Regions from separate parts of the Streptomyces sp. AgN23 genome, predicted to be linked through region 3. Evidence: riboswitches for the same ligand, from Rfam matches in the RefSeq annotation. Region 3 holds a riboswitch; each other region holds the start of a gene.
The links. A riboswitch is a leader RNA that binds a small molecule or an ion and turns the genes downstream of it on or off. The one in region 3 is predicted to bind thiamine pyrophosphate.
Positions count from the first base shown of each region.

Region 1 (9,695 bases), 4.1 Mb from region 3:
CTGGTTCTACGGACACGAGCCGCCCAGCGCGTTCGCCTCGCACATCGCCAAGTACTTCGCCAACGCCACCCGGGAGGACGGGCTGTTGGCGCGCTCGACCGCGGGCGTGGTCTTCCTGCCGGGCGCCGCCGGAACCGTCCAGGAGATCTTCGACAACGCGACGCCGAACTACTACGAGTCGCGCGGTGAGCCCACCCCGATGGTGCTGGTGGACCGGGACCACTGGACCCGGCGGCTGCCCACCTGGCCGCTGCTCGAAGCGCTCGCGGAGGGACGGTCCATGAAGGCCCGTATCGCACTGGTGGACTCGGTGGACGAGGCACCCGAGGCGCTGCTGTCGCTGCTTGGCTGACCTGACGTCACGAACGCTCTGCGCGCAGGTGAGTTGTCGCATCCGGGGCTTGGCGTGCCGTAGTCCAGCGTCAGGCCCCGGCGCAAGCGCCGCGACGCCAGGAACCCAGGCGTCAGACCTCGGCGTCCAGCAGCACCACATCGGCCGGGTCGAAGGCCACTCCCACCCGGGCCCCCGCCTCCGGGGCGTCCCGCAGGGCGCAGGACGCCTCCAGGGGCGGCGCGGCCGGGTCCGGCAGCCGCAGGACGAGCGCCACATGGTCGCCGCGGAAGGTGCGCGTCTCCACGGTGCACGCCAGCCCCTCCTCGGGGTCCGTCAGCCGTACCCCGGCCGGGCGGACCAGCAGCCTGGTGGGGCCCGGCCGTGAGCCGGGCGGAACGGGCAGCTTGCCCCAGCGGGTGTCGGCGACCTCGCCGTCCACGATCGCCTCGACCACATTGTCGAAGCCGAGGAAGCGGGCGACGAACTCGGTGGTGGGCCGCTGCCACACCTCCAGCGGGGTGCCGGTCTGGGCGATCCGGCCGTTGTCCATCACCACCACCCGGTCCGCGAGCGCGAACGCCTCGCCTTGGTCGTGGGTGACCGCGAGGACGGTGGTCCCCAGCCGTGCGAAGAGCTCGCGGAGCTCCACCACCAGCCGCTCCCGCAGCCCCCGGTCGAGCTGGCCCAGCGGCTCGTCCAGCATCAGCAGCTTGGGCCGTGGGGCCAGCGCGCGGGCGAGCGCCACCCGTTGCTGCTCGCCGCCGGAGAGCGAGTCGACGGGGCGGCGCTGGGCGCCCGGCAGCCCCACCAGTTCCAGCAGTTCGGCGACCCGGCGATCCGCCTCCGCACGCCCCACCTTGCGCATCCGCAGCCCGAAGGCGACGTTGCCGCCCACGTCCCGCTGCGGGAACAGCTGGTGGTCCTGGAACATCAGCCCCACCCCGCGCCGATGCGTGGGCACCCCGCTCTGGTCCTGTCCGGCGAGCGACACCCGGCCGGCGTCGGCGCGCTGCAGCCCGGCCACCACGCGCAGCATGGTGGACTTGCCGCTTCCGCTCGGGCCCAGCACACAGACCGTCTCGTGCTCGGCGACCTCCAGATCCACGGCGTCCAGCGCGTCGCGCCGGCCGAACCTCACGGTCACCTCGTCCAGTCGCAGCAGCGTCATTCAGAACTCTCCGGAACGGTCGGTGCGGATGCGCTCGAGCGCCAGCAGCGATCCGGCGCAGACCAGCATCAGGATCGTGCTCAGGGCCATCGCCTGCCCGTAGGAGAGCTGTCCGGCCCGGCCCAGGAACCGGGCGATGGCCACCGGGAGGGTCGGCTGGTCGGGGCGCGCGATGAAGACGGTCGCCCCGAACTCGCCCAGGGACACGGCGAACGCGAAGCCCGCCGCGACCGCCACGGCCCGTCCCACCAACGGCAGGTCCACTTCCCGCCAGACCCGCCACGGGGACGCTCCGAGCACGGCTGCCGCCTCCCGGAGCCGGTGGTCCACCGCCCGCAGCACGGGGAGCATGGTCCGTACGACGAAGGGCACGCCCACCAGGGCCTGGGCGAGCGGCACCAGGACCCAGGAGGCCCGGAGGTCCAGCGGGGGCTCGTCGAGGGCGATCAGAAACCCGAATCCCACGGTGACGGCCGAGGTGCCCAGCGGCAGCATCAGCAGCGCGTCGAAGCCCCGTACCAGCCTGCCCGCCTTACGGGTGAGCGCGGCGGCGGCGAGGCCGCCCACGGCGAGGGCGAAGACGGTGGCGACCGCCGCGTACCGCAGGGAGTTCCCGACGGCCTCCATGGGCGCCACGAAGAAGGTGCCTCCGCTGTCGGCGGCCGACTTGAGCGCCTCGTAGTAGGTGAAGCCGTAGCCGTCCGGTCCGTTCAGCGAGCGTTCCACCAGCACCGCGAGCGGTGTCACGATCAGCAGCACGACCACCGCCAGCACGCCCCACAGCAGCGCCCACTGGGCCGGGCCGCTCGGCCGGCGCGCCGTGCGGCCGGGGTCGACGAGCCGCAGGGCGCTCTCCCGGCGCCTTACGGTCCACGCGTGCAGGGCCAACACCGCAGCGACCGCGGCGAACTGGACGAGGGTGAGCACCGCGGCCGTGGGCAGGTCGAGCAACTGCGCGGTCTCCCGGTAGATCGCCACCTCAAGGGTGGCGTAGCGGGGGCCGCCGAGGATCTGGATCACGCCGAAGGAGGTGAAGGTGAACAGGAACACCATCAGCGCGGCGGCGGCCACGGCGGGCGCCAGCGCGGGCAGCGTCACCCGGCGCCAGGCCGACAGCCGGCTCGCGCCGAGCACCCGCGCGGCCTCCTCCTGCCGCGGGTCGAGCTGGGCCCACAGCCCGCCGACGGTCCTGACGACGACCGCGTAGTTGAAGAAGACATGGGCCAGGAGGATCGCCCAGACGGAGGTGTCGAGCCGCATCCCCCACAGCTCGTCCAGCAGCCCGCCCCGGCCGAGCAGGGCCAGGAAGGCGGATCCGGCGACGACGGTCGGCAGGACGAACGGCACGGTCACCACGGCCCGCAGCAGCCCCTTGCCGGGGAAGTCGAAGCGGGCGAAGACATAGGCGCCGGGCAGCGCGACCGCGAGCGTGAGGGCGGTCGACGCGACCGCCTGCCAGCAGGTGAACCACAGGACGTCCAGCGTCGCCGGATCGGTCACCACCTCGGCGATCCGGCCGAACCGCCACTGCCCGCCGACGCGCAGCCCCCGGGCGACGATGGAGGCCACGGGATAGGCGAAGAAAACCGCGAAAAAGGCGAGCGGCACCGCCATCAGAGCGAGCCGGAGGGCGAGCGCGCGACGGCCGCCGACTGCCCTGTCGGCCTTACGGTGGCCGTCGGCCGCCTTACGGTTCTCGCGGGGCTCTACAGGACCAGCGAGGACCATGTCTTGACCCACGGCTCACGGTTCTTGGCGATCTTCTGCGGCGCCAGGGTGGCCGAGTCGGCGATCCTGGTCCCGTATCGGGTGAACAGCTCCGGCAACTTGGCGTCCTCGCGCGCCGGGTTGACGTACATGTTCAGCGGGACGTCCTCCTGGAACCGCTTGCTCAGCAGGAAGTCCAGCAGCGCCTTGCCGCCCTTGGTGTTGCCCGCGCCGTTCAGCAGCCCGGCGAACTCCACCTGCCGGAAACAGGTGCCCGTCGCCACCCCGGTGGGCGCCTTGGCGGGCTTGGTCTTGGCGTCGGCCACCTCGGCGGGCGGGCTCGATGCGTAGGAGACGACGAGCGGCCGGTCGCCCTTGCCGCCGCCGGCCGAGCCGGAGAACCGGTCGTAATACGCCTGCTCCCAGCCGTCGACGACCTCGACACCGTTGGCCCGCAGCTTCTTCCAGTAGCCCTTCCAGCCGTCGTCGCCGTACTTGGCGGCCGTGGCGAGGAGGAAGCCGAGACCGGGGGACGAGGTGGCCGCGTTCTCGGTGACGAGGAGGTTCTTGTAGGCGGGCTTGGTCAGATCCTCCAGCGTCCGGGGCGGCGCCAGCTTCTTGTCGGCGAAGTACTTACGGTCGTAGTTGACACATATGTCGCCGAAGTCGACGGGGGTGACACGGTGCTCGGCCCGGTCGAGCTGAAGGGCCGCCGGGACCTTGTCGAGGCCCTTGGCCGTGTAGGGGGTGAACAGGTCGTTGTCGAGCGCCCGGGAGAGCAGGGTGTTGTCGACGCCGAAGAACACATCGCCCTGGGCATGGCCCTTGGACAGGATCGCCTGGTTGACGGCGGCTCCGGCGTCGCCCCCGGCCTGCACCCGCACCTTGTAGCCGGTCTCCTTGGTGAACTCCTTGAGGACCGCCTTGGATGCCGCGAACGAGTCATGCGTGACCAGGGTGACCGTCTTGGAGCCCGTGCCGCTCTGGGAATCCTCGCCGCAACCGACGAGCGCGCCCAGGGCCAGTGAGCCGAGGAGGGCGGCTGAGATGGCAAGCCGAAGCTGGCTGTTCATGGTGATGCTGACTCCCTACGCCGGTATGACCCGGATCAGGTCCGAGGGTCTGCGGCTGTGCCGCACTCTCAGCGCTCTGAGCGCTCCCCTGTCGGAATGTTCATTTGTACGGATGTTCAGTTTTACGACGATCGCCTGATGCGGCGATGTCCAGGCACCGTATCAGCCGGTCCTCAGCGCTCCGAAGCCGCCAGCTGCCCGCAGGCCCCGTCGATCTCCTGGCCACGGGTGTCCCGGACGGTCACCGGCACCCCGTGGGCTTCCAGGGCCGCCACGAACGCCTTCTCGTCCTCGGGCCGGGACGCCGTCCACTTGGAGCCGGGCGTCGGGTTCAGCGGAATGAGGTTCACATGCACCCGGCGGCCCTTGAGCAGCCGACCGAGCAGATCGGCGCGCCACGCCTGGTCGTTGATGTCCTTGATCAGCGCGTACTCGATGGAGACCCGGCGACCGGACTTCTCCGCGTACTCCCACGCGGCGTCCAGGACTTCGCGCACCTTCCAGCGGGTGTTCACCGGCACGAGGGTGTCGCGCAGCTCGTCGTCGGGGGCGTGCAGCGACACCGCGAGCCGGCACTTGAACCCCTCGTCGGCGAAGCGCAGCATCGCCGGAACGAGGCCGACGGTGGAGACGGTGATGCCGCGCTGCGAGAGGCCGAGGCCGTCGGGCTCGGGGTCGGTGAGCCGGCGGATGGCGCCGACGACACGGTTGTAGTTGGCCAGCGGCTCGCCCATCCCCATGAAGACGATGTTGGACAGCCGGGCCGGGCCGCCGGGGATCTCGCCGTCGCGGAGGGCCCGCATACCGTCGACGATCTGATGCACGATCTCGGCGGTGGACAGATTGCGGTCCAGCCCCGCCTGGCCGGTGGCGCAGAACGGGCAGTTCATCCCGCAACCCGCCTGTGAGCTGATGCACATGGTCACCCGGTCCGGGTAGCGCATCAGCACGGACTCCACGAGCGTGCCGTCGAAGAGCCGCCACAGGGTCTTGCGCGTGGTGTCGTCGTCACAGCTGATGTGGCGCACCACGTTCATCAGCTCCGGCAGCAGCCCGGCGGCCAGCTTCTCGCGCGCGGCCGCCGGTATGTCGCTCCACTGTGCGGGGTCGTCGACATAGCGCGCGAAGTAGTGACGCGACACCTGACTGGCCCGGAAGGGCTTCTCCCCGAGGGCGGCGACGGCCTCCCGGCGCTCGGCGGGTGTGAGGTCGGCAAGATGCCGCGGGGGCTTCTTGGCCCCACGCGGCGCGACGAAGGTCAGTTCTCCGGGCTTAGGCATGGTTCACCCAGTGTCGCAGACGTACGAAGGGCCCCGCGCCATGTGTGGCGCGGGGCCCGTGGGCCGGCGTCGTCAGCCGCCGCCCACGAAGATCACCAGCAGCAGCCACACCACCGGCGCGGTGGGCAGCAGCGAGTCGAGCCGGTCCATGATCCCGCCATGGCCGGGCAGCAGCTTGCCCATGTCCTTGATGCCGAGGTCCCGCTTGATCATGGACTCGCCCAGGTCACCGAGGGTCGCGCTGACCGCGACGGCGAAGCCGAGCAGCAGGCCCTGCCACCAGACGCCGTCGTCGATGAGGTACTGCATGCACAGCGCGCCCGCGACCATCGCGAAGGTCACCGCGCCCAGCAGCCCCTCGCGGGTCTTGCCGGGGCTGATCCGCGGTGCCAGCGGATGCTTGCCGAAGCGCCAGCCCACCGCGTACGCCCCCGTGTCGCTGACCACGGTCAGCAGCAGGAAGGTGAGGACCCGCCACGGGCCGTCCTCGGTGTCCAGCATGAGCGCCACGAAGGTGGCCAGGAACGGCACGTAGAAGGCGGCGAAGACGCCCGCGGTGACATCCCTGAGGTAGTTGTCGGGCGGTTCGGTCATCCGCCAGACCAGCACCGCGAGCGCCGTGAGCGCCACCGCCACCACCGCGCCCTGGGCACCGCGCACATAGCCCGCGACGATCATGGCGACTCCGCCGACCGCGAGCGGCACCAGGGGGACCCGGATGTCCTTGCGCTCGGCCAGCCGCGAGGTCAGCTCCCAGAGCCCCACCACCACCGCGACCGCTACCACGCCGACGAACACGGGCTTGTAGATGAAGAGCGAGGCCACGATGATCACGCCGAGGCCGATGCCCACCCCTATCGCGGCGCGCAGATTACGGCCCGCGCTCTTCTTCCCCTGCCCGGCACCGGTGCCACGCACGCCGCCGTCTGCGGAGGCGGGGTCGGGCGCGGGGTCGGGGGGCGTCGGCTGGCGTCCGGCGGGCTGCCGGGGTCCGGGCTGCGGCTCCCGCTCGTCGCGGAAGAGGGGGCCGCTCAGCCGAGCGGCCCCCCGGTCACGGTCGGCGGCCTCGCCGGAGTCGCCGCCGCCTGCGTGGGGCACGGTGGGCATGGGGCGAGTCTGCGCCGCTTCACCCACCTCGTGCGCGGGACCCGCCGAAGAAGGCGCCGCCACCCAGCCGTAGCCGGGGGAGGTGCCCTGACCGCCCGGTCCCCGGAATCCGGCGCTTGGTGGGGCCCCCCAGGAAGAGTCGTTCATCAGACCTCGAGCAACTCGGCTTCCTTGTGCTTGAGCAGCTCATCCACCTGCGCGACATACTTCGCCGTGGTGTCGTCGAGCTCCTTCTCGGCGCGGCGCCCCTCGTCCTCGCCGACCTCGCCGTCCTTGATCAGCTTGTCGATGGACTCCTTGGCCTTGCGCCGGACGCTGCGGATCGAGATCTTCGCGTCCTCGCCCTTGGCCTTGGCGACCTTGATGAACTCCTTACGGCGCTGCTCGGTGAGCTCGGGGAACACCACCCGGATGATGTTGCCGTCATTGCTCGGATTGACGCCCAGATCCGAGTCCCGGATCGCCTGCTCGATGTTGCGGAGCGCGGTCTTGTCGAACGGCGTGACCACGGCCATGCGCGGCTCCGGCACCGAGAACGACGCCAGCTGATTGATCGGCGTCAGCGCACCGTAGTAGTCCGCCACGATCTTGTTGAACATCGCCGGGTGCGCACGCCCGGTGCGGATCGCGGCGAAGTCCTCCTTGGCGACCACAACGGCTTTCTCCATCTTCTCCTCGGCCTCGAGGAGGGTCTCTTCGATCACCACTTGCTCCTGGTGTTATCAGTAAGCAGAGCCTCGCCCCTGCGTGCGTCTTCTCCTGCACGGTGTCCGACCGGCAGGCCGTTGTCCATCCCCCGTTCGAGCCGTCAGGCCCGGGAGCCCTGGTCGCTCACCAGCGTGCCGATCTTCTCACCCTTCACCGCGCGGGCGATATTTCCTTCGGCCAGGAGCTCGAAGACGAGGATGGGCAGCTTGTTGTCCCGGCAGAGGGTGATCGCGGTGGCGTCGGCGACCTTGAGGTCCCTGGTGATCACCTCGCCGTACTCCAGGGCGTCGAACTTCACCGCGTCGGGGTTGCGGGCGGGGTCGGAGTCATAGACTCCGTCGACGCCGTTCTTCCCCATGAGCAGGGCCTGCGCGTCGATCTCCAGCGCCCGCTGGGCCGCGGTGGTGTCCGTGGAGAAGTACGGCATGCCCATACCCGCGCCGAAGATGACCACGCGCCCCTTCTCCAGGTGGCGCACCGCACGCAGCGGAATGTACGGCTCCGCGACCTGGCCCATGGTGATCGCGGTCTGGACGCGGGAGTCGATGCCCTCCTTTTCCAGGAAGTCCTGGAGGGCGAGACAGTTCATGACGGTTCCGAGCATGCCCATGTAGTCCGAGCGGGCCCGGTCCATACCGCGCTGCTGCAGCTCCGCACCGCGGAAGAAGTTGCCACCACCGATCACGATGGCGATCTCGGCGCCGTCCCTGACCACGGCGGCGACCTCGCGGGCGATGGCGTGCACGACATCGGGGTCGACACCGAGTCCCCCGCCTCCGGCGAACGCCTCGCCGGACAGCTTCAGCATGAAGCGACCATGCTTGGCCGCACCGTGCGCGTTCTTGTCATCGGCGGCCTGTTTGGCGTCCGCGCCGTGATTCATTGGAGATCTCCTCGTGCACATACGAAGAAGGCCACTGCCGGACGGGTCCTGTTACGACCTCTGCGGCAATGGCCTCCTCGTCACATCTGCGGCCGACCGGTTGACGGTTGGCTGACTACGACCCTATCGGGGTCGACGGTCATTCGCTGCTCGGCTCAGACGCCGACGCGGAAACGGGCGAAGCGCTTGAGCGAGACACCGGCCTCGTCCAGGACCTTCTGGACGGACTTCTTGTTGTCCTTGGCGAACGGCTGGTCCACCAGGACGTTCTCCTTGAAGAAGCCGGTGACGCGACCCTCGACGATCTTCGGCAGGGCGCCCTCGGGCTTGCCCTCCTCGCGGGCTGTGGCCTCGGCGACCCGGCGCTCGTTCTCGACCGTCTCGGCCGAGATCTCGTCGCGGGTGAGGAACTTCGGGGCGAAGGCGGCGATGTGCTGCGCGACGTCCTTGGCGACCGTGGCGTCTTCCTTGTCCAGCTCGACCAGGACGCCGACCTGCGGCGGCAGGTCCGGGCTGGTGCGGTGCATGTACGCCGCGACGTAACCGCCGGAGAACTGCGCGAAGCGGTCCAGGACGATCTTCTCGCCGAGGGTCGCGTTGGCCTCGTCGACGAACGCCTGAACGGTCTTGCCCGCCTCGATCTCGGAGGAGAGCAGAGCGTCCAGGTCGGCCGGGGAGGTCTTGGCGACGTGGGCGGCGATGGCGTCCGCGACGACCACGAACTTGTCACCCTTGGCGACGAAGTCCGTCTCGCACTTCAGCTCGACCAACACGCCGGACGTCTTGTCGTCCGCGATGAGGGAGACGACGGCGCCGTTCTCGGCGTTGCGGCTCTCGCGCTTGGCCACGCCCTTCTGGCCCTTGACGCGCAGGATCTCGACGGCCTTGTCGACGTTGCCCTCGGCCTCGTCCAGCGCCTTCTTGCAGTCCATCATGCCGGCGCCGGTCAGCTCACGGAGCTTCTTGACGTCAGCGGCGGTGAAGTTCGCCATGATCTGTGAATCTCTTCTCGAAAGTCGAAAGCTCTACGGGTGAACGGCGGGGGCGGCGCCGTGGCACCGTCCCCCGCCGTCATACACCGTCTGAGTGACGTCTGAGTGGTCAGCCCTGCTCGGTGCCCGCGGCGGGGGCCTCGGCAGGAGTGACGTCCTCGGCGGGCTTGGCGTCCTCAGCGGGCTTGGCCTCGGCGGCCTCGGCGGGCTTGTCCGCAGCGTCCTCGGCAGGCTTGGCGTCCTCGGCGGGCTTGGCCTCGGCGTCGTCGGCCTTCTTCTCACCCTCGAGCAGGTCGCGCTCCCACTCGGCGAGCGGCTCGCCCGCGGCCTTGTCGGCCTTCTCGTCACCGGTGGCGACGCCGGAACGGGCGATGAGGCCCTCGGCGACGGCGTCGGCGATCACCCGGGTGAGCAGGGTGACGGAGCGGATCGCGTCGTCATTG
Region 1 is NZ_CP007153.1:7,348,831-7,358,525, reverse strand. It holds gene AS97_RS32120 (LOG family protein) at 1-352, shown strand, start outside; gene AS97_RS32115 (ABC transporter ATP-binding protein) at 465-1,502, opposite strand; gene AS97_RS32110 (iron ABC transporter permease) at 1,503-3,116, opposite strand; gene AS97_RS32105 (thiamine ABC transporter substrate-binding protein) at 3,209-4,282, opposite strand; TPP riboswitch at 4,278-4,382, opposite strand; gene rlmN (23S rRNA (adenine(2503)-C(2))-methyltransferase RlmN) at 4,456-5,562, opposite strand; gene AS97_RS32095 (phosphatidate cytidylyltransferase) at 5,635-6,816, opposite strand; gene frr (ribosome recycling factor) at 6,816-7,373, opposite strand; gene pyrH (UMP kinase) at 7,478-8,260, opposite strand; gene tsf (translation elongation factor Ts) at 8,416-9,252, opposite strand; gene rpsB (30S ribosomal protein S2) at 9,362-9,695, opposite strand, start outside.
Region 1: it holds a riboswitch for thiamine pyrophosphate, as region 3 does, so the genes downstream of both, AS97_RS32105 (thiamine ABC transporter substrate-binding protein) here and thiO (glycine oxidase ThiO) in region 3, are expected to answer to the same signal.

Region 2 (9,695 bases), 2.1 Mb from region 3:
GCCGGCTTGCCGGGCTTGTACGTCGGAATGCCGTCCAGCGCGGCACGCAGCTTGGGGCTCTTCTCGGTCACCGACAGTCCTCCTCGACCCATCCTGTCCCGGACCGTGCACATCGTTCGCACACGGCAATACTGCACACCTTATGAGGATTCCCCCGTCTCGCGTACCCGCCGGGCGCCGCCGCGTACCCGCCCCCGGCGCCCGCGTACCGACCGGGGGGAGCGCCCCGCTTTTCCGCGCGCGCCGGTGGCGAGCGCCGTGGCGCGCATCACCCGTGCAGGTGAGTTGAGACCTCTTCGAGACATGTATCAATCAGCAGGCGTGGATATGCCAGGGGCCATCAGAGGCCCGGTGGATCCCCCAACTGGCTTCACTTCCAAGGGAATTGAGGGGGCCGTTCATGCAGAAACGTGCCTTCCGAATACCGATGGCGGAATCGCGCAACCCTCCCACCCGAGCCCTACTATCGGCTGGCCATGACAGCAGCAGGGAAGCACCAGGTGAGCCGGTCGGCCGGCCGCCGGTTAGGGCGGGCGGGCATCCGGGACGTGGCCGCCGCCGCCGGGGTCTCGATCACGACCGTCTCCGACGCGCTCAACGGCAAGGGCCGGCTCCCGGAGGCCACCCGCCGCCATGTCCGCGAGGTCGCCGAGCGGCTGGGCTACCGCCCGTCCGCAGCGGCCCGCACCCTCCGTACCGGCAAGTCCGGCCTCATCGGCCTGACCGTGACCACGTACGGGGATGAACCTTTCACCTTCACCGAGTTCGCCTACTTCGCCGAGATGGCGCGAGCCGCCACCTCCGCCGCGCTGGCCCGCGGCTACGCCCTCGTCATCCTCCCCGCCACCTCCCGCCACGACGTGTGGTCCAACGTCGCCCTCGACGGCACCGTGGTGATCGACCCCTCCGACCACGATCCGGTCGTCACCGAGCTCTTACGCCAAGGCATCCCCGTCGTCAGCGACGGCCGCCCGGCCGGGGCCCTCCCCGTCACCGCCTGGGTCGACAACGACCACGAGGCGGCGGTGCTCGGACTGCTCGACCACCTTGCCGAGGCCGGCGCCCGCCGGATCGGGCTGCTCACCGGGACGTCCACCGACACCTACACCCGACTGTCCACCACGGCGTATCTGCGGTGGTGCGAACGCGTGGGGCAGGATCCCGTCTATGAGGCGTACCCGGCCCACGACCCTTGTGCCGGTGCCGTCGCCGCCGACCGGCTGCTCGCCCGCCCCGACCGCCCCGACGCGGTCTACGGCCTCTTCGACCCCAACGGCACCGATCTGCTCGCCGCCGCCCGCCGCTACGGCTTGCGCGTCCCGGATGATCTGCTGCTGGTGTGCTGCAGCGAATCGACCGTCTACCGCACCACCGAGCCGCCCATCACGACCCTCTCACTCAAACCCCGCCGGATCGGCACGGCGGTCGTACAGTTGCTCATCGACGCCATCGAGGGCCTTGATACCGACCACCCCGTCGAGCAGGTCATACCCACCGAATTGATCGTGCGGACGTCGTCACAGCGCCGTCCGCCGCGTACGACGGTCAACGCCCCGCGCAGCCGTGCCGGAGGCTGACCTGAGGGTGACTCAAGGATGACCCGAGGAGGACCTGAGACCAATGGGCTTCCCCTACCGGGCCAATCCGGGATAAAAGTCCGACCAAGCAGGAGCGAGCACCGATTGACGGCACCCTGGTGCGTCACAAGCCCTCACGGTCATTCCTATGATGGGCGGACGACACCGCGGACCGCCGTCGACCAGGCAAGGTCCACAAGGTGGGACGGCGGCGTGATGGTGGAGGGGTCGATGACTCAGGGGGCCGGTCTGGAAGCCACGGCAGGGACCACGGCTGCGATCCCACCCGTGCCCGCGTACGGGGTGCCCACCCCGCCCATGTCCACGCATGGGGCGCCCACCCCGCCCATGTCGGCGTACGGGGCGTTCACCCCGCCCGGCATGGGCGCGCCCGGAGCCGTACCGCCCGGGCCCGCGCCCGCGGCCCCGGGCCCCGCCGCCCCCGTGCCGCCGCCCGCGCCCGCTCCCGGTCCCACGCCGGGGGCACCGGCTCCAAGGGTGCCCGCGCCGGGGGCTCCTGAGGCGCCCGCGCCCGCCGCGCCGCCGCCCGCCGAGTACACCCCGACCGAGCGGCTCCCGGTCATGGGCCCCGGGCACACCATCCCGGACACGCCGCTCGTCCCGGCGCAGGACCGCCCCACCGTCACGCTCACCTCGGTGCCCGAGCCCGAGCACGGCCCGCTCGCCGAGGACGAGGGGCCCGGCCCGCTGTATGTCGTGGGCGATGTCCACGGCTACCACGACGAGCTGCGCGAGGCGCTCGCCGCCGAGGGCCTGATCGACCCCAAGGGCAACTGGGCTGCGGGCAACGCCCGGTTGTGGTTCCTCGGCGACTTCACCGACCGCGGTCCGGACGGCGTCGGCGTCATCGACCTCGTCATGCAGCTCTCCGCCGAGGCCGCGGCCGCGGGCGGCTACTGCAAGGCGCTGATGGGCAATCACGAGCTGCTGCTGATCGGCGCCAAGCGGTTCGGCGACACGCCCGTCAACTCCGGTGCCGGAACCGCCTCCTTCCAGGCCGCCTGGCTGCTCAACGGCGGCCAGCGCAGCGACATGGAGCGGCTGGAGGACCACCACCTCCAGTGGATGTCCCGGCTGGACGCGATGGCGGAGGAGGACGGGCATCTGCTGGTCCACTCCGACACCACCGCCTATCTGGATTACGGCGACTCGATCGAGGCCGTCAACGACACCGTCACCGAGACGCTGCAGCGCAGCGACGCCGACGAGTGCTGGGACCTGTTCCGCAAATTCACCAAGCGGTTCGCCTTCCGCGACGAGGACACCGGGCCCCTGGCGGCCCGCGAATTGCTCGACACCTACGGCGGGGAGCGCATCGTCCACGGTCACAGCCCGATCCCGTATCTGCTCGGCGAGGTCGGCTCCGAGGACGGCGAGGACGGCGGCACACCCGCCGTCGAGGGCCCGCATGTCTACGCGGACAATCTCGCCGTGGCCATGGACGGCGGCGTCACCATGGCCGGAAAACTGCTGGTCGTCCAACTTCCTCTGACCGGCTGAGGATTCAGCGGACGCTGCCCGGGGCAGATAGAGAGCTTCACCGGCGCGGGAGCAATTCCCGAAACTTGCTGTCACCCCGCGCCGGATCGGCTCTACCATCGGCTTATCCGTCGCAGGCTCTCCTCCGTTTCCGCCCGACTGCCCGGCGCAAGCCGGCGTCACGGCCCTACGGAGCATCGGGGGATGCACCATGAAAAGCGCTCCGCACCTGCTGACCGAGGACCGCCCGGAGTTCGAGCGAGTTCTCGACGAGGCACTGCGCACCGCACACCATCGCCCGGACCTCACCGGTGTCGGGCAGCGGCTGACTGCCGAGCAGTTGCGCACGATGGCGCTCGGCGCCTCGGCCGCGATAGCGGCATGCGCGGCCGCCGAATATCAGGACTACCGCGAAACTCGCGCCAAACTGCGCGAGCCCGCGCCGCTCTTCCCGCTCGCCGGGGACGTGGGCGAGCGCGAACACCCGGAGGGCACGGTGGGGCTCGCCGGCGCGATGCAGGACGCCGCGGGGGCCGGGCTCGTCGCCATGCTCGCGGTGCTGGCGCCGGTGCTCGCCGGAACCGCCGCGATCATCTTCCTCATCGTCGGCTACGTCCTCAACGTCCTCGACCCGGCCCCCTCCATCGCCCAGCCGATGGTCACCGCGGGCTGGTTCTTCGCGGCGCTGACCGCCGCGGGCATCCTCATCGCCGCCGTCGGACTGCTCCTGACCGCGCTGCGCAACGGCTCCAGCGCGATCCGGGGCGAGGCGCGCAGCGAGCAGTTGGAGGAGGTGGACCGCGCCCGAGAGGTCTGGCGTCAGGCCCTGCTGGAGCGCGGCATCCTGCCGTTCCTCCGCGAGGCCCTCGCCAACCCCTCGGCCCCGTCCCCCTCCGCCTACGTCCCGACCAACCCCGAAACGGTCAGCCGCACCCCGCACCTCGGCTACAGCCGCCCCGGTTTCAGCACCGACGGCGAGGGTCCCAAGGCCCGCCCCCGCTACAGCAGCCCGGACTTCACCAGCCCCGACTACGGCGGCCCGGAGCACCAGCCGGACTAGCCCGCGTCGGGGGCCGCCCCGGGGTGCGGTCCGGGTGGGCGTGGGGGTGCACGTGGGGTCATCCCGGATGGCGGGTCGCGGCCGCCTCGCCAGGATGGCTGACCATGACTTCCTTGACTCGACGCACCTTCATGGGTGGTTGCGCGGCCGGAGCGCTACTGGCCGTGGCCGGGAGCACCGAGGCCCGCGCGGCGACAGGGACCACCGGATCGACCACCGCGCCGACCACCGCATCGACCACCGCATCCGACGAACCCGCCCTGCGGGCCGCCATCAGCGATCTCTCGCATCCGCCCGCCACCTCCGCGCAACTGCGCGTCGACCGCCGAGGCGATCACTGGTACGGCACGGCCGGGGCGGCGGACCTCGTGAGCGGGCGGGCCGTACGCCCGGACGACCGCTTCCGTGCGGGCAGCATCACGAAGGCATTCGTGGCCACCGTGATCCTTCAACTGTGGGCCGAGCGCCGGGTGGAGCTCAACGCACCCATCGGGCGATACCTCCCGGATCTGCTGCCCTCGGCATTCTCCCGCCGCATCACCGTGGCCCAGCTGCTCAACCACACCAGCGGACTGCCCGACCATCGAGGGCTGCCGGACGACAGCACCCCGGAGGGCGTCGTGCGGCATCGGTGGGACCGATGGACACCGCGGGAGTGGGTCGAGACGGTGACCCACGACCCGCTCAAGTTCGATCCGGGGGCCACCCAGGAGTACCGGGGCATCAACTACGTCCTGCTCGCCCTGATCATCGAAAGGCTGACCGGCCGCCCCTACGGCCAGGCGATCGAGTCCCGCGTCCTCCGCCCGCTGGGCCTGGCCCGGACCCTGCTACCGGGCCAGGACCCGCGCCTCCACGGTCCGCATGTGCACGGCTATCTGCGGATGACCGACGGCTCGCTGCGCGATATCACCGTGTACAACCAGTCCAGCGCCTGGGGCGAGGGCGAGCTGGTCTCCACCCTCGACGACCTGTCCCGCTTTCAGCGAGCCCTGTTCTCCGGCGCCTTGCTGCCACCCCACGCGCTGGACAAGCTCTTCACCCTGCCCCCGGATTCCGTACGCATGCTGGACGGCACCCCGGCCCGCTACAGCCTCGGCCTGCAGAAGGCCACGGTCAACGGCGTGACGTTCTGGGGAAAGACCGGCGAGGGATACGGCTACCGCACCCGCATGTTCGCCACTCGCGACCAGACGCTCCGCTTCGTCCTCTCCTACGCCCCGACGCCACTGACCACCCAGGAGGAGATGACCAACCGAGTCGTCGCCGTACTCACCGCGTGAACCACCGAGTGGCCCGCGCTCCGACCGCCTCAAAGGGCGGCACGGAGCACGGACCAACGCTCGAAGGGATGTTTCACGTGAAACGGGCCAACGGGAAGAAGAGGAAAGCGCCCCCGTCAGCTGTACAGCGGCGCCGTACGGCCCCTATCCCCAGTCCGCCTCAGTCCGCGATCGGCAGATAGACGCGGTTGCCCGCCTCGGCGAACTCCTTTGACTTCTGGGCCATACCGGCCTCCGCCTCCGCCGCGTCCATCGCGCCGCCGTGTTCGCGGCGGATGTCTTGGGAGATCTTCATCGAGCAGAACCTGGGCCCGCACATCGAGCAGAAGTGTGCCGTCTTGGCCGGTTCCGCAGGGAGGGTCTCGTCGTGGAAGGAGCGGGCCGTGTCCGGGTCGAGGGCCAGATTGAACTGGTCCTCCCAGCGGAATTCGAAGCGCGCGTCGGAGAGCGCGTCATCCCATGCCTGGGCGTCCGGATGGCCCTTGGCCAGGTCGGCCGCGTGGGCGGCGATCTTGTAGGTGATCACGCCGGTCTTGACGTCATCGCGGTCCGGCAGGCCCAGATGCTCCTTGGGGGTGACGTAGCAGAGCATCGCCGTACCCCACCAGGCGATCATCGCGGCACCGATGCCCGAGGTGATGTGGTCATAGGCGGGGGCGATATCGGTGGTGAGGGGGCCCAGGGTGTAGAAGGGGGCCTCTTCGCAGATCTCCTGCTGGAGGTCGACATTCTCCTTGATCTTGTGCATCGGGACATGGCCCGGGCCCTCGATCATGGTCTGGACGCCGTGCTCCTTGGCGATCCGGTTGAGCTCGCCGAGCGTGCGCAACTCCGCGAACTGCGCCTCGTCATTGGCGTCGGCGATCGACCCGGGGCGCAGTCCGTCGCCCAGCGAGTAGGTGACGTCGTACGCCGCGAGGATCTCGCACAGCTCCTCGAAGTGGGTGTAGAGGAAGGACTCCTGGTGGTGGGCGAGGCACCACGCCGCCATGATGGAGCCGCCGCGGGAGACGATGCCGGTCTTGCGGCGGGCGGTCAGGGGGACGTACGGCAGGCGGACGCCGGCGTGGACGGTCATGTAGTCGACGCCCTGCTCGGCCTGTTCGATGACCGTGTCCTTGTAGATCTCCCAGGTCAGCTCCTCGGCCCTGCCGTCGACCTTCTCCAGCGCCTGATAGAGCGGCACCGTGCCGATGGGGACCGGGGAGTTGCGCAGCACCCATTCGCGGGTGGTGTGAATGTTGCGGCCGGTCGAGAGGTCCATGACCGTGTCGGCACCCCAGCGGGTCGCCCAGGTCATCTTCTCGACCTCCTCCTCGATGGAGGAGGTGACGGCCGAGTTGCCGATATTGGCGTTGACCTTCACCAGGAACCGCTTGCCGATGATCATCGGCTCGATCTCCGGGTGGTTGACATTGGCCGGGAGGACGGCGCGGCCTGCCGCGATCTCCTCCCGGACCACCTCGGGGGAGACGTTCTCGCGGATCGCGACGTACTCCATCTCCGCCGTGATCTCGCCCCGCCGCGCATAGGCGAGTTGGGTCACGGGGACGCCCGCGCGACCGCGCCGCGGCTGGCGTGGGCGGCCGGGGAAGACCGCGTCGAGGTTGCGCAGCCCCCCGCGGGGCGAGGTGTGCTTGATCCCGTCGTCCTCGGGGCGGACGGGGCGACCCTCGTACTCCTCCGTGTCGCCGCGGGCGACGATCCAGTTCTGCCGCAGCGGCGCCAGGCCGCGGCGGACATCCGTCTCGATGGTGGGGTCGGTGTACGGGCCGGATGTGTCGTACAGCGTCACGTCCTGGCCATTGGTGAGGTGCACTCGGCGGACCGGGACGTGAAGGTCCGGGCGCGAGCCCGCGATATATCCCTTATGCCAGCCGAATTCGGCGTTCTCGGCGCGCGATGATGCATCCTGCTGAGTCATGAGACCCACTCCCTACGCCGGCATTACCCGGTAACAGGTTCAGCGGTCGGCGCAGCTACAGCGTCAGCGCCCTCTCAGCCCGGTGCTCCGAGCTCCCGCGATTGCAAAGGTTCGTGCCCACGCTAACGGTTTATCCACAGTGCTGAACAGGGGGCCCACTCCTCTTGCGATGATGCGACCGTGACCGCCATCCAGCAGGACCACCCGCCCGAGCAGCCCCACCCCTCCGATCAGGCGCACGACCACGGCCACGGCCATTCCCACGGCCACTCGCACGGTCATGGCCCCGCCGCACCCGTCTCCGCCCGCCTCCGCAAGATCATCGCGGCGGTGCTCATCCCCTTCGCGGTCGCCGTCGTCGCAGGTCTGATCGTGCTCTGGCCGGGCGGCACGCCCGACCACAAGGCGAGCGGCCGCAGCGGTCTCGGCTTCGACCAGCAGACCGTCGCCGGACGGGTGGTGAAGGTCGAGGAGGTGAACTGTGCGGACGTCAACGCCCAGCCGCAGGCGCCCACCGAGCCCGGCCAGGACAGCACCGTCCAGAACGGCGCCCCCGGGCAGGGCGGGAAGAAGAGCGTCTGCGAGAAGGCCACCATCGAGGTCACCTCGGGCAAGGACAAAGGTCGTACCTTCCCCGAAATCATCCAGCCCAACGCCTCGCGTCAGTTCAGCGCCGGGCAGGAGCTGAAGCTGGCGTACGCCCCCAAGGCGCCCAAGGACCTGCAGTACTCCGTGTCCGACGTCGACCGGTCGATGCCGATGGCGCTGCTGGCGGGGCTGTTCGCGCTCGCCGTCGTGGTGGTGGGGCGGCTGCGCGGGGTGTTCGCGCTGGTGGCGCTGGCGATCAGCTTCGGGGTGCTGACGCTGTTCATCCTCCCGGCGATACTCCAGGGTTCCAATCCGCTGGTGGTCGCGGTCGTCGGGGGCAGCGCGATCATGCTTCTCGCGCTCTATATGTGCCATGGGCTGACGGCCCGTACATCGGTCGCCGTGCTCGGCACGCTGGTGTCACTGCTGCTGATCGGAGTGCTGGGCTCGCTGTTCATCGCCTGGGCGAGCCTGACCGGCAATACGGACGACCAGACCGGTCTTGTGCACGGCCTCTATCCGAACATCGAGATACGCGGGCTGCTGCTGGCGGGCGTGATCATCGGCTCGCTGGGCGTGCTGGACGATGTGACGGTCACCCAGACCTCGGCGGTGTGGGAGCTGAGGGCCGCGGACCCGGCCGTGTCCCGGCGCAGGCTTTACGGGGCGGCGATGCGGATCGGGCGGGACCACATCGCCTCCGTCGTGAACACGCTGGTGCTGGCGTACGCGGGCGCGTCGCTTCCGCTGCTGCTGCTGTTCTCCATCGCGGACACCGGTGTGGGCACGGTCGCCACGAGCGAGATCGTCGCGGAGGAGATCGTACGGACGCTGGTGGGCAGCATCGGGCTCGTCGCCTCGGTGCCGGTGACCACGGCGCTGGCCGTGCTCGTGGTCTCCGCGGACCGCGCCCCGGCGGCGGATGGCGGCGCGGAGCGGGGGGCCGACACGGGCGGCGCCCAGGCGGCCCGGACCGGCCGGGGCGGACGCGGGCGGCGGCGCCGGGCCAAGACGCGCTGAGCGGCCGGGCGACGGCACGACGAGCCGCCGGGCGGAGGCACGACGAGCCGCTGAGCGACGAGGGCCTCAGCCCCCGGGCGCGCCGTCCGGGCTGTTCGGTGGCCCGGACGGTTCGGTGATGGCGGACGGTTCGGCCGCGGCACACCGGCCGTCGGCCCGCCGCCGCGTATCCGCCCCTCAGCCCGCGTACCGGTCCTCGGCCAGGATGCGGTGGAGTTCGGCGTCGAGATCGCCGACCGGATCGCAGGCCGCCGGCTCCTGGCCGAAAGGCACCACCCGGTCCGTCCTATCGAGGAAGGCCACCAGAGGGGCGGCCCCGGCCCGGAACAGGGCCCGTTCACAGCCGACTTGGAGTCTGATGAAGACGTCCGAGAGCCCCTCGGGGGAGGCCGGAGCGATACGCACATCCCCCTCACCGGTGGGTCTGCTCAGCCCGTCCAACAGCAGCTCCCGCGCGAAGGCCCAGCTCACCGGCGCGTCGCCGGGCAGATGGAAGGTGATCTCGACGGCATAGGGGTCGCTGCTGTCGTAGGACAGCTCGACCGGGATCCGGAAGGAGAGATCCTGCGAGACCAGGAAGGTCATCGTCACTTCCGCCTGAACTGTGTCACGCATGTCACGCATCGTTCGCCGCCCCGGGTTGTTTGCGCATGGCCGACTCTGGAGCGTAGCGACTCGATTGCTGTGCGGAGTCGGTTTGCCTCGTGTGAGGGAACGAAAATGGCCAGTGTTGCCATGGGGAG
Region 2 is NZ_CP007153.1:5,433,492-5,443,186, forward strand. It holds gene hisC (histidinol-phosphate transaminase) at 1-71, opposite strand, end outside; gene AS97_RS23340 (LacI family DNA-binding transcriptional regulator) at 477-1,577, shown strand; gene AS97_RS23345 (metallophosphoesterase) at 1,794-3,098, shown strand; gene AS97_RS23350 (hypothetical protein) at 3,289-4,137, shown strand; gene AS97_RS23355 (serine hydrolase domain-containing protein) at 4,242-5,420, shown strand; gene thiC (phosphomethylpyrimidine synthase ThiC) at 5,581-7,344, opposite strand; TPP riboswitch at 7,337-7,453, opposite strand; gene AS97_RS23365 (YibE/F family protein) at 7,525-8,952, shown strand; gene AS97_RS23370 (SsgA family sporulation/cell division regulator) at 9,130-9,567, opposite strand.
Region 2: it holds a riboswitch for thiamine pyrophosphate, as region 3 does, so the genes downstream of both, thiC (phosphomethylpyrimidine synthase ThiC) here and thiO (glycine oxidase ThiO) in region 3, are expected to answer to the same signal.

Region 3 (9,695 bases):
TTGGCCTTGGCGTCGTCGGGGACGGCCAGGGCGCGGATACCGCTCTCCGCCAGCCGCAGCCGGGTGCCCTGCCCCTCGGGGGAGAGCGCGAACTCCACCAGGGTCGCCTCCCCGGGGTCCGAGGGCGCGTGATCGGGTTCCAGGGCCAGCCGGAAGCGGAAGAGCGTGTCGGGGACCGCCCGCTCGACCTGACCGTGGAACTCTCCGTATTCGTCCCACCGGAACCGGAGCCTCCCGCCGGGGTGCGGATCGATCTCGCAGCCGCCGGGGGCGTACCAGACGCGGATGTGCTCGGGCGTCGTCAGCACCCGCCACACCCGGTCGATCGGCGCCGGTACGTACACCTCGCGCTCGATCCGGTCGTCCACGGTCACGGTCACGGCGACCACCTCCGCGCTGTGCGCTGCTCCCTCAATCCACGGTAGAGGGCCGAGCCGGGCCGTCAATCCAGTCCCTCCGGCGGGTGAGGAGCGGGGCCCCGGCGGGGGCCGGGCTCGGACGCGAGGCCGGCGGATGCCGTGCCCGGACAGGGCCTAGCCGAACGCCGGGCGCTCGGGGTCCAGAGCCGCCAGGCCCTCGGCCGGGCTCGACGCCTCGGCGAAGTGGCGGCGCGGGATCCGGCCCGCCCGGTGGGCCAGCCGGCCCGCCTCCACCGCGTGCCGCATCGCCCGCGCCATCAGCTCCGGCTCCTGGGCCCGGGTGACGGCCGAGGCGAGCATCACCGCCGCGCACCCCAGCTCCATGGCCAGGGCGGCGTCCGATGCCGTCCCCGCGCCGGCGTCCAGGATCACCGGCACGGTGGCGCGCTCGGTGATCAGCTGGAAGTTGTGCGGATTGCGGATGCCGAGACCGGAGCCGATCGGGGAGCCGAGCGGCATGATCGCGGCGCAGCCGACGTCCTCCAGCTTCCGGGCCAGGATCGGGTCGTCATTGGTGTACGGGAGGACCGTGAACCCGTCGTCGACCAGCGTCTCCGCGGCGTCCAGCAGTTCGATCGGGTCGGGGAGCAGGGTGCGCTCGTCGGCGACCACCTCCAGCTTGACCCAGTCCGTGCCCAGGGCCTCCCGGGCGAGGCGGGCGGTGAGCACGGCCTCACCGGCGGTGAAACACCCGGCGGTGTTGGGGAGCGGGCGGATGTTGTGCCGGTTGAGCACGGAGAGCACCGAGCCCTGCACCGTGGGGTCGAGCCGCCGCATCGCGACGGTCGTCAACTCGGTGCCGGAGGCCAGCAGCGAGCGCTCCAGGATGTCCAGGCTGGGAGCGCCGCCGGTGCCCATGATCAGACGGGAGCCGAAGTCGGTCCCGGCGATGGTGAGCGGGTCGGGGGCGGCGAGGGGCGCCCGGCCCGGGGCGTTCGGGGTGGTCGTGGCGGTGGTGACGGGTGTGGTGGTCGTGGTGGTCGTGGTGGGAGCCATGGGTGGATCAGCCTCCTTGGACCGCGGTGAGGACCTCGACGCGATCACCGTCGCCGAGCGGGGTCGCGGGCCATTGGGTGCGTGGGACGACCGTCTCGTTGACGGCGGCGGCGACGCCCGAGGGCGCCTGGGTGAGGGTCGCGACAACCCGGTCGAGGGTGGTCCCGTCCGGGACCTCGCGGGGTTCGCCGTTGACGGAGACGGTCATGGGTGCTGCTCCTGTGCTGGGGAGGGGGTGGCTGCGGGGGCCGCGAAGCGCCGCGGGGTGAACGGCCGGGCCTCCGGCGGGAGTTCTCCGCTCGTCAGCGCCTCGGCCATGACATCGCCGGTGATCGGGGTGAGCAGGACGCCGTTGCGGTGGTGGCCGGTGGCCAGCAGCAGCCCCGGCAGCGCGGTCGGGCCGAGCATCGGGGCGTTGTCGGGGGAGCCGGGGCGCAGCCCGGCACACGTCTCCACCAGCGGCAGTTCGGTGATGCCGGGCACCACCTCATGGGCGTCCCGCAGCAGTTCGTACACCCCGCCCGCGGTGACCGTGGTGTCCCAGCCCAGCTCCTCGCTGGTCGCGCCGATGACCAGCTCGCCGTTCTCGCGCGGCACCAGGTAGACCGGCCCGCCGCGCACCACGGCCCGTACGGTCCGGGAGAGGAACGGCGCGTACCGCTCGGGTACCGACAGCCGCAGCACTTGCCCCTTGACGGGTCGTACGGGCGGCAGGACGTCGTCGGGGACGCCCGCGAGCCGTCCGCTGAGGCTGCCGGCGGCCAGTACGGTCCGCTCGGCGGTCAGGCGCGTGCTCCCGGTCAGCTCGATCCCGGTGGCGCGGTCGCCGTCCAGCAGCAGCCGCTCCGCGCGGGCGCGGTGGAAGGCGACCCCGGCCCGCTCGCACGCGGTGAGCAGCGCCGCGGTCAGCCGCCGCGGGTCGACCTGGTTGTCGCCGGAGACCCGCAGCCCGCCGTGTACGCCCGGTGCGAGCATCGGTTCCAGGCGGCGGCATTCACGCCCCGTCAGCCACTCGGACTCCAGCCCGAGCCCCTGCTGGAACGTGTGGAGCTCGCGCAGCTGGGCGCGGTCGTCGGCGTCGAACGCCACGGCGAGCGTGCCGCACGCGCGGTGTCCCACGTCCTGGCCGCTCGCCTCCTCCAGCTCGGCCACGAAGTCCGGATAGCGGCGCGCGGAGGCCATGTTGAGCCCGAGCAGGGTCTGCTCGCCGTAATGAAGCTCGGTGACGGCGGCCAGCATCCCGGCCGCGACCCAGGCGGCTCCCCGGCCGGGCGCCGGGTCGGCGAGGGCGGTGCGCAGCCCCCGCTGGGCCGCCCGCCAGGCCGTGACCAGCCCGATGATGCCGCCCCCGATGACGAGGGCGTCGTAGCGCCCGTCGGGCGGTCCGCCCACGGATGGTCGGCCGTCAAGCCCTGAGGTGTGTGGTCGGTCGTCGTGACCTGGTGCGTGCGTGGACACGCTGCCCCTCCCTTCGCCGGCATGACCCGGATCAGGTTCGTACGGTCGGAGGCCGTTTCAGCTTCCCTCTCAGCCCGGTACGTCCGGGCTCCCGCGAGTGCTCTGTCCCGCCACCCTAGTACGAGCCCCGAACCCCCCGAAAGCCCAGCCACCCGCCGCGATCCAGCCCCTCCGGCGTGTGAGGAGCGGGGTCCGGGGCGGAGCCCCGGCGGGGGCCGAGGGGGCGGAGCCCCTTCGGTTCGGGAAGGGGCGGGGTGGGGGAGGACCACCCGCCGAAGGCGCCCACCGACCCGCACTCCCATCCACCGCCCCCTCCTCTCTGTGCCCGAGATCTCCCTTCGCCCTCTGCGGTCCGCCCCACCAGCCGCAATACAGTGATCGTGTGAGCGATGAGACGACGACGAAGCCGTCCTCGAGCGGCGGCGGCGAACAGCGGGTGGTGATCGTCGGAGCGGGCATGGCGGGGGTGCAGACCGCCGTCGCGCTGCGCGAACAGGGCTGGACGGGGGAGATCGTCCTGCTGGGCGCGGAGACCCACCAGCCCTACGACCGGCCGCCGCTGTCCAAGGCCGTGCTGCTCGGCAAGGCCGAGGGATCGACGCTCGACGTGGACTTCGCCGGGCTCGGCATCGCGCTGCGGCTCGGCGTCCAGGTGACCGGGCTCCGCACGGACGAGCGGCTCGTCGAGACCGCGACCGGACAGCTCCCGTACGACGTCCTGGTGATCGCCACCGGCGCCGAGCCGGTCCCGCTGCCGGGCAGCGAGGGCGTGCCCGGCGTCCATCTGCTGCGCACCCTGGACGACGCGGTGCGGCTGCGCCCGGTGCTCGCCCGGCAGCGCGAGATCGCGGTCGTGGGGGCGGGCTGGATCGGGGCGGAGTTCGCCACGGCGGCGCGCGAGGCGGGCTGCGCCGTGACCGTCGTCGAGGCCGCGGACCGGCCGCTGGCGGGCGCCCTGCCGGCCGAGGTCGCGGCCCCCATGGCGGCCTGGTACGAGGACTACGGCGCCCGGCTGGTGACCGGCGCCCGGGTGGCCGCCGTGGACGAGAGCGGGCTGGTGCTCGGCGACGGCACCCGGCTGCGGGCGGGCGCGGTGGTGGTCGGGATCGGGGCCCGGCCGGCCACGGACTGGCTCGCGGGCTCGGGCGTGGAGCTGGCCGAGGACCGCTCCGTCGCCGCCGACGACCGGCTGCGGGCCTCGGCGCCGGACGTCTACGCGGTCGGCGACTGCGCCTCCTTCCCGTCCGCCCGCTACGGCACGCGGCTGCTGGTGCACCACTGGGACAACGCGCTGCAGGGGCCGCGCACCGTGGCCGCCAACGTGGTCGGGAGCCGGACGGCCGCCCACTTCCCCGGCGCGGTCTACGACCCGGTGCCCTACTTCTGGTCCGAGCAGTTCGGGCGCTTCGTGCAGTACGCCGGGCACCATTCGGGGGCCGACGAACTGGTCTGGCGCGGCGATCCGGCCGGTGCCGCGTGGTCGGTGTGCTGGCTGCGCGAGGGCGCCCTGGTCGCCCTGCTGGCCGTCGGCCGTCCGCGCGATCTGGCCCAGGGGCGCAAGCTGATCGAGCGCGGCGCCCGGCTGGACCGGACGCGGGCCGAGGACCCGTCGGTGCCGCTGAAGTCGGCCGTCCGCTGACCGGCCGGCCGGTCAGCGGACGGGGTGTCCGGGGCGGGCCGAAGCGGCCCGCGCGGCGGGCGCCCGGCTACCCACTGTCAGTCCCAGATGGCAGGCTTGTTCCGTGACCGAGATTGACGCAAAGATCGATGCTCTCGTCCCCGCCTGGCTCACCCTCCCCGACGTCGCCGAGCGACTCGGTGTCGAGGTGACGCGCGTCCGGCAGCTGGTCAAGGAGGGCCAGCTGATCGCGGTGCGCCGTGGCGAGAACAGGGTGCTTCAGGTGCCCGAGGAGTTCATCGTCGACGGAAAGGTCGTCAAGGGCCTCGTGGGGACCTTGACGCTGTTGAAGGACGACGGCTTCAGTGACGAAGAGATGCTGGAGTGGCTCTTCACCCCCGACCCGAGCCTGCCCGGCACCCCGGCACGGGCCCTGGGCGAGAATCGCGGTACGGAAGTGAAGCGGCGCGCGCAGGCGCTCGCCGTCTGACGCCGCTCCCGCCCAGCCTTCCGCTGCCTTCCGTACGGGGCTCGTACTCAGCTCGTACGGGGTGTGTACAGGGCGGCCGCTCTCGCGCTTACGCCGTCCGTGTCGCGCGCAGTGGCACGTAGTCGCATGTCATCGCACCTAGCCGCACCTAGTCGCACGTTGTCGTACCCGGCGTACGGGCCGGGCTTCGCGCACGGCCCGTACGCCGCCGACCCTCCGGGGGTACCGAACCATGTCCACCGCCACCGCTCATGAGCAGCTGGCCGAGGCCCGCCTCTATCTGTGCACCGACACACGGAAGCGCCAGGGCGACCTGCCGGAGTTCCTGGACGCCGTCCTGGCGGCAGGGGTGGACATCGTCCAGCTCCGGGAGAAGGGGATGGAGGCGGCCGAGGAGCTGGAGCACCTCCAGGTCTTCGCGGACGCCTGCCGCCGCCACGGAAAGCTGCTCGCCGTCAACGACCGCGCCGATGTCGCACATGCCATCGGCGCGGATGTGCTCCATCTGGGCCAGGGCGATCTGCCGGTGCCCGCGGCGCGCGCGATCCTCGGCGCGGACGTGCTGATCGGGCGCTCCACCCATGCGGAGGCCGAGGTGGACGCGGCGGCCGTCCAGCCCGGTGTGGACTACTTCTGCACCGGCCCCTGCTGGCCCACCCCCACCAAGCCGGGCCGCCACGCCCCCGGGCTGCCCCTGGTGCGTCACGCCGCGGCGCTCGGCACCGAGCGGCCGTGGTTCGCCATCGGCGGAATCGACGCCTCCAACCTGGATCAGGTCCTGGAAGCGGGCGCCCGCCGCATCGTCGTGGTCCGGGCCATCACGGCCGCCGACGACCCGGCGGCGGCGACGGCGGAACTGGCCAAGCGGGTGCGCGCGGCCTGACCGGAGCCCGGCCCCGGCTCTTCACCTGGCTTTCACCCGGTTTTCATCCGACCCGGCCCGTCCGCCGGTCGAGGGGGCGCCGAGCTGTCCGCACTGCGGACAGAAAGCTGGCAAAACCCCCAAATCTCCGGGGTCGGGTGGGCGTAGCCGAGCCGGGTGGATAGCCTGCTCGTATGGCCCTAGGCACCGCTTCCACCAGGACCGATCGCGCCCGTACCGTGCGCGATCTGCTCGCATCGGGCGAGCAGTCGTATTCCTTCGAATTCTTCGCCCCCAAGACGGCGAAGGGCGAGCAGACGCTGTGGAACGCCATCCGCAGGCTGGAAGCCGTCTCGCCCACCTTCGTCTCCGTGACCTACGGAGCCGGCGGTTCCTCCCGTGAGGGCACCGTGCGCGTCACCGAGCGCATCGCGACGGACACCACGCTCACCCCCGTCGCCCATCTGACCGCCGTCAACCACTCCCGGGCCGACCTGCGCAACGTCATCGGGCAGTACGCCGATGCCGGGATCCGGAACATGCTGGCCCTGCGCGGCGATCCGCCGGGCGACCCCACGGGGGAGTGGGTCCGGCACCCGGACGGCCTCAACTACGCCGTCGAGCTGGTCCGGCTGATCAAGGAGTCCGGCGACTTCTGCGTCGGCGTGGCCGCGTTCCCCGAGATGCACCCCCGCTCGGCGGACTGGGACACCGACATCCGTCACTTCATCGACAAGTGCCGCGCGGGCGCCGACTTCGCCATCACGCAGATGTTCTTCTACCCCGAGGACTATCTGCGGCTGCGCGACCGGGTCGCCGCGGCGGGCTGTACGACACCGATCATCCCTGAGATCATGCCCGTCACGAACGTCAAGCAGATCGAGCGTTTCGCGCAGCTCAGCAATGCCGCGTTCCCGCCCGAACTGGCTGAACGGATTCTGGCGGTGAAAGACGACCCGGCGGCTGTACGCTCGATCGGAATCGACTACGCCACAGAGGTGTGCGCGCGGTTGATGGCCGAGGAGATCCCCGGGCTGCACTTCATCACCCTGAACCACTCCCCGGCGACGCTGGAAATCTACGAGAATCTGGGACTGCATCAGCGGTCCTGATCCTGATGACGGCAGCCGACGGGCGGCCGCATTGAGAGGGGCGGGCATGGGCTGGACGGTCCTCTACATCGCTTTCGGCGTCGTCGCGCTGTGGCTGCTGGGGGAGGTCCTCCTGCAGTACAAGGCGCGGCTGCGCTGGCGGCTGCTGGCCTTCGTCGGATTTCTGGGCGTGGTCGTCGGCGTGCTGATCCCGTCGGTTCCGGTGATCGGGGCGGGGGCGATCGCCTTCGCCATAGGCCAGACGTATGTGACGCTCTCCTTCCGGCGCGGCTTCGCCGCGGGGTGGGCGCTGAGCGGCGGGCTGCCCGGGCTGCTCGGCCGCGAGGTGCGCAGTCCCCGGCCGGACGACGCGGACAAGGAGCCGATCCTCGAGGTGTCCGACCTGGAGGCGGTCCCGGCGGCGCAGCCGGAGCCGCCCGCGTACCAGCCGCAGCCGCTGCCCGATGACACCGGTGAGTACGGCGTCTACGAGGAGCCGTCGGCCTTCACTCCGGCCGCGGGCGCGTACAGTGCCGATGCGGCCGGTGGCTACAGCGCGTACGAGACGTACGGGGGCTATGGCGCGCAGCAGGACCACAGCCAGGGGCAGGGCCAGAACTACGGCCAGGATGTCTACGCGGACCAGATGGGCCAGGGCGGGCAGTACGGCTACGGGAACGAGGCGTACGCGGCCTACGGCCAGGACCCGTACGGCGGCGCCCAGCCCCAGCCCCAGGCCCAGCCCTATGAGCAGCAGGGTTACGACCAGCAGGGTTACGGCCAGCAGCAGTACGCCGACCAGTACGCGGCCTACGGCCAGCAGGATCCGTACGGCGGCGGGGCCTACGGCGGCGACCACTGGGCGGCCGACGCCTCCTACCCCTCGCCGGACCCGGCGTACGACGTGACGCAGTCCGGCGGGCCCTGGGTGCCGCAGCAGCGCGAAGGCGACGCCGCGCCGGCGCCGGACCAGCAGGCGTACCCGTACCAGCAGCAACAGGGCCAGGCCCAGGGTCAGGGCTACCCCCAGGGCTTCGACGAGCAGTACCGCTACTGAGCCGGCAGCGCTTCTGCGTCGACAGCGCTGCTGAGCCCTGCTGCCAGATGAGCCCGCTCCCCGGGAGCGGGCTCACGTGTTTCGTGGAGCCGCTCTACTGGGAGCCGCGCCAGTCCTCGCCCTCGACGATCAGCCCGGCCGCCAGCGCGCCCGACATCCCGGCGTGGGCGAGCCCGCCGCCCGGATGGGCCCAGCCGCCCACCAGATACAGGCCCGGGAGCCGGGTGACATTGGCGGGCCGCAGAAACGCGCCGTCCGCCCCGGCGAGCACCGGGGCCGGCACGGCGCCGCCCCTGGCGCCCGTCTCCGCCCCGGTGTCGGCGGGTGTGCGGACCTCATGCCACAGCATCCGGTCCCGCAGCCCCGGTATCGCGGCCTCGGCTGCCGTGATCAGCCGCTGGGCGTCCTGCTCCGCCGCCGCGCCGTCCGTCCAGTCCACCGGGCCGTGCGGGGCGACGGCGGCGGTGAGGGTGACGGCCTCGTGCTCCTCGTCCGGGCGCACCGTGGGGTCGTCCGGGCGCAAGACGGTGACCGTGGGGTGGGGGCAGGGCTCGCGGAGCCCGCTTCCGTCGCCGAAGACGGCGGCCAACTCCGCCTCCCGGTCCGGGGCATGGACCACGGTGCGGTGTGCGGTGTCCTCGGGGCGGGCGTCGCGCAGCGCCAGAAAGACGGTCAGCCGCCCCGGCGTGCCGTCGCCCGCGCCGGGCTCCGGCCGCACATCCCCCTCCCGCCAGGGCGCCTGCCCGCCGAGCAGTGGGAGCAGCAGGGCGGGGTCGATGCCCGAGACCACCGCGTCGGCCTCCGCGACAGTGCCGTCGGCCAGCTCCACGCCCGCCGCGCGGCCGTCCTTCTCCACGATGCCGGTGACCTCGGCGCCGAAGTGGAACTCGACCTTCCGCTGACGGCAGCGCTCATGGAGGGCATCGGCGAGCGCCCGCATGCCCCCGCGCACATACCAGGTGCCGAACGTCTGCTCGATATAGGGCAGCACGGTGGCCGCGGCCGGGGCGGAGCGCGGGTCGAGGCCGTGCGCCAGCGCATGACTCTCCAGGAGGGCCACGGCACGCGGATCCTTCAGCTCACGGCGGGCCACCCCGGCGAGCGTGGGCGACTCGTCGGCACCGCCCCGGCCGAACAGGCCGCCGAGCCGCCCGCGGCGCACAGGGGCGGCCGGATAGGGATCGCGGCCCAGGACCCGCCAGTCGGCGCGCAGTGGCTCCTCCAGGAGCGGCCTGCGGGTGGCGTCCCACACCTCGCGCGCCCGGTTGACCAGATCGCTCCAGCGCTCGCCCGCGCCCGCGCCGAAGGCGCCGTCCAGCGCCTGGAGCACCCCGGCCCGCGAGGCATTGGGCAGCCGGACATCCGTGCCGTCGGCGAAGAGATGCCGGCTCGCCGGGTCGACCTGGATGAGCTCGACGCTCTGCTCCAGGGTCTGCTTGCCGGTCTTCACGAACAGATCGCGGTAGACAGCGGGCAGGTGCAGCAGCCCCGGGCCGGTGTCGAAGCGGAATCCGTCCCGCGCGAAGCGGCCGACCCCGCCGCCATGGGTCCGCCCGCGCTCGTACACCACCACCCGGTGGCCCGCCACGGCCAGCCGGGCGGCCGCCGCCATGGCGCCCATCCCGGAGCCGATCACCACAATCCGTGCCATGACCGCGACTTTATCCGCCCCCACCGACAGCCGGGGCACCGCGCCTGGGGACG
Region 3 is NZ_CP007153.1:3,296,120-3,305,814, reverse strand. It holds gene AS97_RS14485 (SRPBCC domain-containing protein) at 1-380, opposite strand, end outside; gene AS97_RS14480 (thiazole synthase) at 534-1,415, opposite strand; gene thiS (sulfur carrier protein ThiS) at 1,423-1,623, opposite strand; gene thiO (glycine oxidase ThiO) at 1,620-2,807, opposite strand; TPP riboswitch at 2,865-2,978, opposite strand; gene AS97_RS14465 (FAD-dependent oxidoreductase) at 3,331-4,512, shown strand; gene AS97_RS14460 (Rv2175c family DNA-binding protein) at 4,616-4,981, shown strand; gene thiE (thiamine phosphate synthase) at 5,214-5,864, shown strand; gene metF (methylenetetrahydrofolate reductase [NAD(P)H]) at 6,038-6,955, shown strand; gene AS97_RS14445 (hypothetical protein) at 7,002-7,991, shown strand; gene AS97_RS14440 (NAD(P)/FAD-dependent oxidoreductase) at 8,086-9,642, opposite strand.